Regions from separate parts of the Psychrobacillus sp. INOP01 genome, predicted to be linked through region 3. Evidence: predicted binding sites of a transcription regulator. Region 3 holds the regulator's gene; each other region holds the start of a gene.

Region 1 (3,290 bases), 400 kb from region 3:
TTATCTCTCCTTTACTTACAGGATATTCAAACTTTTCAAAACTACAATCACTTTAAAGGATTTTCTTATTCAACTAACCTGCGACGTTAGTTCAATAAGAAAAAGCTACCCTTTCGGGATACTTATTTTTTTATTTGATTTATTTTTTACTAATAAAGTAATTCCTAAAATAAATGGAAACAAATATGTTAATAACATCGTTTCATCTAAGAATTTAAGCATTTCGTAATCTTGGAAATAAAAATTTCTTCTTATATATGCTATAAAATTTGGGAAAAATAAAAACCCGTAAATAACTGTCATTATTATTAATTGTATTTTTGTAGCAAATATCAAGGTTAATATGAGAAAAAAAGTTGTTAGTGCTACTAAAAAAATGAATGACTTTAACTCTTCCATGCTATAAGTGACTGGTGTATAGGTAGTTAATAATAGTTTCCTCAAAAAACAAAAAATGAGTAAAACTAGTGAAACGAATACGCTTATTGTAAAAGGTATAATTTGACTAAGTTTCATTTTTAAGTTCCCCTTTCAATGAACTATACTTTTTTCTTTATGAAGGATGAAGGTTCCTCTCCTAAATAAAAAACACTCACTTACTCAATATCTTCTTCAACTAAAGTGCTTCTTTAGTTCAACAAGAAAAAAGAGTTGCTTAAACAACCTTATGATCTTTACTAAAGCACCCATTAGTTTAATAAGTAACTGTAACTCTGTTCCACATAATCTTCATAATGTACGACAAAAAAGCCAACACCATGTGCCAGCTTCCTCATTCGGTATATTGTGAGTTACTTAATGTTTTTAATAAATTATTTTATTGCACTTTCATCCATGTAAAAAAGCTCCCAAAGATGACCGTCAATATCCTCAAAACTCCATCCATACATAAAACCATGGTCTTGTGGTTCCATTGAAGGTTTCCCACCTGCTTCTAAAGCCTTGTTTACAATCTCAACGACTTTTTCTTTACTTTCAACAGATAGTGCCAAGATTGCTTCATTACTTCTTGTAGAATCGGCGATTTCTTTTTTCGTAAAAGTCTTAAAATGTTCTTCAACTAACAACATAGCAAATATATTCTCACTAATAATCATGCTTGCTGCAAATTCATTGGTAAACTGGGCATTGAATTCAAACCCCAATTTAGAGAAAAATTCCTTAGTCTTATTTAAATCTTTAACTGCTAAATTTACGAATATCTTATCAGCCTGAAACCCCATGTTACTCACCTCTACTATAGTATTGTCATTCACACTATAGTTCTCTATTTCATAAATGAATTCCTTCAAAGAATAAAATTATTTTACAGAATCCGTTATGCGATATAAGAGGGTGGCTTTCTTTATTCAACTAAACAGCCCCGTTAGTCAATTTTCTTCTTATTAACTTTTAATATCTCCTTTAAGGTAGCATGAATATTTTGGAGGCTTATTAAAATAAATCCAAGCATAATAAACATTACTATTTCCCCTGTAAACATAGAGACTATTGCTATTATTAGAGCATATACCCCATATAGCCAACCTTTCATTTAATATCACCTCACATCTCAATGCTCCAATAATCTTAACATTATTATTAAAGTAACCTGCTGCTCTAGTTCAATAAGAAAAAATGCTTTACTCCTTCTTGAAGTAAAGCACCCGTTAGTATTTCTCAATTTTTATTGTTATATTTTCTTCGCTAATTGCTACGTTTTCTGTTTCAGAAACATTCTTAATAGAATCTTCAATTATTTGTTGAATTATCGTATCATCAACTTTTACATCCTTCGGGAAACTTACTGAAATAGTCATTTCTTTAAAAGGATTACCATCTAACATTATTGCTATTGACTCACTATCAAGTTCCGTTTGTTCTGTAATAGATACTATTATTTCATTTTTTAATTCTGATAATAAATTTAATTCATCATTTTCCTCATTTGTCGGAGCAACTACTGCTTCCTGCTCGCTTTCTATTAATTGTCCTTCTTTCTCCTCTCCATTACACCCAACTAACAAAATTGAACTAAATACAATTCCTGAAATTATAGCTTGTTTCATCATTTCTAAATTCCCCTTTCAAAAATAAAGTGCACATTCCACAACAATTCTCCATACGTAAGTTTGACCCAAATGATTGAAAGATACTTTAACTGTTCCCTAAAGCAGTCAATATAAGAATGTAAATTATCTCTATTGCAATTGTTATAATTAATACATTTTTAGATTTGTAATATTTCACTTGTAATATATAACATACTAACTAAATTGAAATATTTAAAATAGGTAATATTAGATAAATATACCAATACACTTAATTAAATCCAACTAAGGAAGCCCACATAATCCCACTAATACCTATTGTAATAAAACCTGAAATAATATTGGCAATATGAATTAAAACTTTTTTATAATACCCCTCTCCTCATAAGTTAGTTTCATTGGTATCCAATCCTGTTTAATATTGGTCTGTTGTTGCTCCTAATGTAGCACCGCGAATCATAGATTTATCATTAAACTTTATTAAATCACTTGGTTTTCCTGTAACTACTACACCAATAATTTTTAGGTTCTGAGGTTCTAGTTTCATTTTGCCCTGATTAGTTAAGTTATTAATAATTTCTTCTGCATCATTTTGATAATTACCACCATCCTCTTTTACCATCTCTAAGATAGATATAAAGTTTGATGCAGTGTTTTGAAATCCATATGCTTCAAATCCAAGAATGGTATAGCCTCTAGAGAAATCGTTTAACTCTTTTATGACATCCTTATTAAAGGTATCTACCCAATACCATGCTAATTGTTCTTTAAATACTTGGTTTACTTCCTCTATTGAATATCCTTTATTAAATGAAAAAGCCATTTCTACAACAGAGTTATCATCAATATTATTAAGTAAAGCCCTGTCATCAAATATTTGCTTATAGTTAAGTTGTGGATGAAAAAATTCAACTACTCTTTCTCCTTGATAATATAAAGGAATTCTCTCATCCTCTATGCTACCTGATCCGGAAGCACCATTATTAGTAATCAATCTAGATGTTCCAAAAATAGTAAAGACTTTTTCCTGTTCACCCCATGGAATTGGTACTCCTCCTACATTTTTTACTATCTTCGTTTTTGCTGTTGCTGAAGTTGGAGAATAATTGTATATTGTACCTTGCTCTTCGATGTTGGCACCCATAATATCGTTCCAAGTCGAATCTAAGTCGGTCTCCTTTTCCATTTTCATTATCATCACTCTATCTCCAATAAAATAAAGACCAGTTATAACAATCAGAGTAATAACTAATGAAATGA
Region 2 (3,290 bases), 1.5 Mb from region 3:
TCTCATTAACTTGTTGCTACAGATTTAGTCATTATAACTTAGCACATTTATTGTGTTTAATATAAAAAAACCACTCCAATGGAAGTGGTTTCTTTATCATTGTTCGATTATTTTGGACTGTTTAGCTGATGAAGTGCAGTTGAATACTCCATAAATGCAGCCCTATCTTTCTGATCTAGTGCCTCGTCTATCAATGATAAGAGACGCTTACTACTTTGTTCCCGGTGGATAATGTTCAAAAACATATCAAGATATATTTCGTTTAACAAATTTTCGGCAGAGCTTTCTTTCCCCGTTTGACCCATTGCTTTCAAGAAATCTGCATATGAATATTGTTTGTCCATCTCCATCACCCCGATGTCTTTTTTCTATTATATAAAAGCAACGAGATACTTGCAATCATTTTGAGAAAATTACAACTATACAGTAAAAAGGGAATATTTTAAAAATCCGTTATATATGCTTGATTTATTTCCAAAATTAACTATAATTGAGGTACATAATACAAAGGAGTGGATTTTTATGTCGAATAAAGTAGAAGAACAATCTTTTTTCATTTCATTTGAAACCGCTGTACTTCAACCTATTGTAGTGAATAATACAATATTTACGAAAGTGACTAACTTTTCAGGTGAGTCAAATATAATAGGTAAAAAGCCTTTTGATATTGTTCGTCACTCTTGTTCTTTCTATGGCTCTTCTTTCCAGCATACAGTTCGATTATCAAGGGATGCAATTGGAAATTATTTAAAGCTACCGATTCTTATAGCTCATGACTTCGGAAATCCGTGTATATTGATACCAATACTCTCTCCTAAATCGGATTTGAATGTTTGGTTCTCTTTTAGAGCAATAGAATCATTTTATCCTTCCGAAGATGGTTGTGTGGTCGTTTTAACAAATGGTCAAAAAATAACTGTTCCTTCCTCTCCACAAACAATAAGTAGGCAGGTTGGATTTGCTAATATACTAAATATGCATTTACTAAAACGGATGAGTTATCTGATAAATACTGGTTACATCACTAGAACTCCACAATTTCAAAAAGACTCACAGTACTAACGAAGTTTTTCTACTACTGCCAAATATATAGAGAGTAGTTCTTCGACTCTGTTGCGGAGACGAACGTTTAGGTAACGACGATGTTCTTCATAACCTCCATGAAAAAATACATACTCTGTGAACATATCATCGCCTTCTCCCCGAAGAACTTTCATACTGTGACGCTTCATATACATATGCGTCTGTTTTAATTCTTTCTGAACTTGCTTTCCTGCTTCTTCCACTAAAACGATATACGGGCGCTTTAATTTAAATGGAGCCTTTTCAAAAATAGTTCGATCTTTTTCTAAAATAGTCAAGACCATTGGAAGATAGATCATGTTTTCAAAATATGGGATTGCCTCTTCCGGTATTAATGGCATAACTACTCCTCCTCTTTAAAGAACATATGTTCCTTTTATTGTACTACTTTTATCGGAAAATGCAATAATCGGCCCGTGGAAAATAGAGGAATTTATTTAGGCTTACAAAAGTAAGCTTTGTTGAAGTATGAGTACCAGCTTCTACTCTTACGATTTCTAATTCTTAGAAAAAAAAAGAACAACCACCATTCTTTAAAAAATGGCAGTTGTTCTTAACTTATTATATCCATAGCCCAACTACGGGCTTCTAAATAATATTTGTTTAACGTAGCGTGATCGACACCGATAGCCTCTGCACCCGCTATTATGTCATCCCATCTCACTTCATCACAAGCTACGGAAAGCTCTAAATAAGGAGTCATATCAGTACGTTTCCCGGAAAGCGTTTCTACTACCTCATCCGTAAGTGGAAGTTCTTGAAGTAAATGATTCATCTCCTGATGCAGTAATGTATCGATTAAGGAAAACATTCCTACTAAAAGATATTCAGAGGAGTTTTGCAAAAATTGCTTTTTAGCCAATAGCTCACAAAGCTTTGCCCGGAATAAGGATGCTTCAATAAGAGCCATTCCATCTCCATTAGAATTTACTTTCGACTCTCTTAACATTAATACATATAACCAATGATTCAATTCTTCTAGCCCCAACATCACTACCGCTTGTTTAATGGAACGAATTTTAGATTTTTTTCTAGCGGCTGGTGAGTTAATAATTTTCAAAACTTTGAAGGAGAGTGACACATCACGCTCGATTTCCTCAGCTATTTGTTCAATAGAAGAAGAATGGTTGCTAAGCAAGCTAATAATTCGAAAATATTGCGCCATATTAACAGGGATGTCAGTCCCTTTAATAATCTCTGGTTTGGCAAAAAAGTAACCTTGAAATAATCCGTATCCAGCCTCTTTTGCATCATAAAATTCCTCGCGTGTCTCAACTTTTTCAGCTAAAAGTACAATATGAGGATAATTTTTCTTCACAATTTTTTCAATAACTTGCCTCTCAGAAGGTTTGCTCAAAATAAAATCAACTTTGATAAAATTAACTAAACTAAATAACTCATCATATAAATTTATATTTTTATGTAAAATAAAATCATCTAAAGCAAGTAAAAAACCTAACTTTTTAATGTATTTAAGCTTCTGGATTAAAGATGGTGTGATTGGAATATCTTCTAATACTTCCACAACTATGCGTTTAGGCGGAATTTTATTAAATACTGTATTGTCTAATAAATTTTCCGTAAAATTAATAAAACACAATTTTTCTCCCACAAGGTTATTTATGCCTATCGTCAAAAATGAATGAGTTAATACCTCTAAAGTTGCCAAATCCCCATCTATATCAGGAAAAGAATTAATACCACTATCACGATACAATAATTCGAAGGCAAAAATATGCTCATTTTTTGTAAAGATAGGCTGTCTCGCCACAAAAATATCCATACAAACTCCTCAAATCCATAAATATTCAATATGTCTATTGTAGCAAATCTTTCCAATAAAATCGATTTATTTTCTACTTATTTCCTGTGGATGACAGAAAACTTAGAACATGATATGTTTGATAATGGGGAAGAAAGTCGAAAGGGGAGAAATATTAATGGAATCCATCCGTTATACACAACAGGGGAATTTAGCATATGTCACTTTAAACAGACCTGACGCATTAAATGCATTTAACTATGAGATGCTACGTAAACTTGGAGATATTACAGAGTCTATTCGCATTAATCCGGATATTCGTGTTGTTATTTTCACAGGTGCAGGAGAAAAGTCGTTTAGTGTTGGTGCAGACTTAAAGGAACGAAGAACATTAACTGATCAACAAGTTAAACGTAATATATACAAAATTGGAGAATTATTTACT
Region 3 (3,290 bases):
TAATACTCCCCCAGTAATCGATATTTCCTGTTACTTATTATCTAACAAAACAAGTTTAATTGGAAGAGATTTACCTAATTATTTTTGAATAATAAGCATCATTACAACGAAAAAGCTTGGAGAGTTGTGACGTTATTCACGATCGGTTCTCCTGAAATTGGCATTTTCCTCAAACGAATGGTGGTTGTCCTTATAAATGCGCGATTTTCTCTATAGAAATAGGTGTATAAAAAAATACAAATTAGAGTGATTTGTAATTTTTGAAGTAACTAGAAGTGGTGTCAATTAGAAAAGATCACTCGGTTAAAAACCAAGTGATCTTTTTGTATTTATTTCTATGTTATTTTTTTCTAAAATTCTTAGTGCTTCTTTTAGCAGGTTGATATCTATTAAAATCTGTTCCTTCAGCTGGTAGTTATTGCATCTATAGTAATCATTAATGAGTTTTTTAAGTTCCGCTATAATTAATTTCATAAGTTTTTGCCCCTTTATAGTTATATAGGCTGATATAAAAAACGATATACTTAATTTAACCTATGTCTAATTATAAATAGTAATACCCAAAATTCGGCATTTTTAATCACTTTTATTATTTTATTTGATAAATATAATGTCAATTGACTATTTTCTATATTCATTCCAGCATCAACTAGTGTGAGGGATAAATCTCTACAAATTAATAGAAGGGAGGTTAAACTTTGTTTATTAGGCCATGCAAAGTGAGAATTACATCTCGTTTTAGGAGAAATTCGAAAGAATAGTGAGGTTAAAGTGCAAAAGGGAGTAAATTTTGGGAGTGGGGGTAGTCCGGTTATAAAGTAGCTGCAAGTGGTGTCGTGACGAGAACAAAAGTTATAGGTGGATACAGAAATACTATAAAGATTTCACATACTTTGAAAGATAAAAAGTATGAAGCCTTATATGCACATTTAAAATCTTTTTCCGTAAAGTTGGACAAAGTGTTAACAGTAATACACGTGCATTTTGAAATTCACATACCATCATAAGATGTTGTGGAACAGCCTAATGCAGTGAATTCTTAATATTATATAAGTGAAACAAGTATAACCGAAGTACAGAAGCTTTAAATACAGTAGGTTATGAACTGGTGGCTGAAGGGATAGATGGGCCATTAACTATTGCCGCAATAGAACATTTTCAAAAAAACAATGGTATAACCGTTGATGGAGTAGTAGGACCAAAAACTTTAGTTGCTTTAAAGAAGAAATAAAACCTTCGGAGAGATAAAAAGAAATATGAACAAAATAAAACCCCTCAACCATAAAGGTAAAGGGGTTTTTCGATGATTTCAACAAAAATGTCCACTTTTCGTTGAAATATGATATCGGCTCTACGTTATCTTACTTATATTTAGTTGTATTGTCAAGTCTGTATGTCTATTGAATATTACGATAAACGCCAACGACTTTTCCAAGAATGCTAACAGAATTAACAATGATAGGTTCCATGGAAGAATTTTCCGGTTGCAAACGGAAGTAAGACTTTTCCTTAAAGAATCGTTTAACAGTTGCTTCATCCTCTTCTGTCATAGCTACGACAATATCGCCATTATTTGCCGATTGCTGTTGTTTTACAACGACATAGTCACCATTCAATATACCTGCCTCAATCATACTATTACCCATAATCTCCAACATAAATAAATTATCATCAGCAGTTCCGAATGTTTCAGGAAGTGGGAAAAACTCTTCAATATTTTCAATTGCTGTAATTGGCATACCTGCAGTAACTTTACCTACAAGTGGTACATGTACAACATTTTGTTTTTCTGCAATACTTCCTAATCCATCAAGAATCTCAATGGCACGTGGTTTGGTTGGGTCTCTTCTTATCAATCCTTTACTTTCCAGTCGAGCTAAATGTCCATGAACAGTAGAACTAGATGCTAAGCCCACAGCTTCGCCTATTTCTCGAACAGATGGCGGATATCCTTTTTTTCGAACTTCTTCTTTTATAAAAGCTAGGATGTCTTCCTGTCTTTTAGATGCTTTTTTCATATGCTCACCTCTTTTAGAGTAATTAATCTCTAACCTTTTCTATCTTATTAATAGTATAACAGGGGACGAACGTTAATGCAAACATAGGTTCTAATTGTTGTTGACAAAAACAAACGTTCGCATTATTATTAAATCATACATTACGAACACACATTCTATTAGGGGGTATTTTTAATGACCTGGATAAAAGAAAACTACTTTTTAACAATATTTGTAGCGTGCAGTATTGCATTTACAATGTTTATAATAATCTCGAATTCTTTTTCGACAGAAGAGAGTCTTCATATTAATATAGAACAAGGCGATTCTTTATGGGAGTTAGCACATGAGTATAGTGTAAACGAAGATAAAAAAGTATGGATCAATAAAGTGATGACTATGAATAATTTGCAAGACGGACATATTAAAGCAGGGGAAATACTTAAAATTCCAGCTGCAGAAAAAAGTTACCATTTCGATCATGAAACGGAGATAGCGGGCGATACAAAATGAAATCAGTTATATATTGTCGTGTGAGTACAGAAAAAGAGTCCCAAGAGACATCTTTGCAAAGACAGGAAGAAGAGTTGTTAGAATTTGCAGCATTACATAATTATGAAGTAGAGAAAGTATTTATAGATCAACATAGTGGTTACGATATAGAACGTGAAGGCTTATTAGATTTACTTGACTACATAAAAGAAAACGAAATTAAAGCGGTTTTTGTTCAAGATGAAACTAGAATTGGGAGAGGGAATGGTAGAATGGCAGTTCTACATCTCCTTCAAAAAACAAACACTTCTATATATACTTTACAAGATAAAGGCGTCATCAATTTAAATGAAATGGACTCTATGTTACTGGAGATATTAGCGCTTGTAGAGGAATATCAACGGAAATTACACAACGCTAAAATCAGAAGAGGTATGAAGAAAGCAGTATCACAAGGATATCGGCCAGAGAAAAACTTAAAGACAAAAGGTAACCCCGAAGGAAGAGAACGAATAGATGTGCCATTAGAAGAAGTAGTTAGACTTCGAAATGCAGGTCTCACTTATGAAGAGATTTCAATGACTCTAAAAGGTTTAGGATTTAATATTAGTAAAGCAACCGTACATCGACGATATATTGAGTATATAGAAGCACACGGAGTGAAATGACTTGCACTCTGTGTGTTTTTTCCTTACCTTTATATAAAGATATAGTGAAAGGATGAAATGAATTGTTAAGTAAAGAAAAATTAGCAAGAATTAGTGAGTTATCTAGAAAATCTAAAATATCAGGACTTTCTAT

What was found. The regulator LexA, encoded in region 3, represses DNA repair genes until DNA is damaged. The targets are predictions, from matches to a motif close to CGAACATATGTTCG.
Region 1: KD050_RS21105 (topoisomerase) is a predicted target of LexA. The motif match lies at 2,101-2,114, and genes of this name have one in related genera.
Region 2: KD050_RS05265 (YhjD family protein) is a predicted target of LexA. The motif match lies at 1,444-1,457, and genes of this name have one in related genera.

The regions. Positions count from the first base shown of each region.
Region 1 is NZ_CP073315.1:4,287,318-4,290,607, reverse strand. Features, by position in the region: gene KD050_RS21115 (hypothetical protein) at 106-516, opposite strand; gene KD050_RS21110 (VOC family protein) at 813-1,223, opposite strand; gene KD050_RS21105 (topoisomerase) at 1,650-2,051, opposite strand; gene KD050_RS21100 (anti sigma factor C-terminal domain-containing protein) at 2,446-3,290, opposite strand, start outside.
Region 2 is NZ_CP073315.1:1,041,314-1,044,603, forward strand. Features, by position in the region: gene KD050_RS05255 (IDEAL domain-containing protein) at 108-344, opposite strand; gene KD050_RS05260 (competence protein ComK) at 523-1,062, shown strand; gene KD050_RS05265 (YhjD family protein) at 1,059-1,424, opposite strand; gene KD050_RS05270 (EAL and HDOD domain-containing protein) at 1,637-2,866, opposite strand; gene KD050_RS05275 (enoyl-CoA hydratase-related protein) at 3,024-3,290, shown strand, end outside.
Region 3 is NZ_CP073315.1:3,889,902-3,893,191, forward strand. Features, by position in the region: gene KD050_RS19080 (hypothetical protein) at 304-474, opposite strand; partial or broken gene KD050_RS19085 (peptidoglycan-binding protein) at 1,091-1,231, shown strand; gene lexA (transcriptional repressor LexA) at 1,398-2,018, opposite strand; gene KD050_RS19095 (cell division suppressor protein YneA) at 2,193-2,510, shown strand; gene KD050_RS19100 (YneB family resolvase-like protein) at 2,507-3,157, shown strand; gene KD050_RS19105 (DUF896 domain-containing protein) at 3,220-3,290, shown strand, end outside.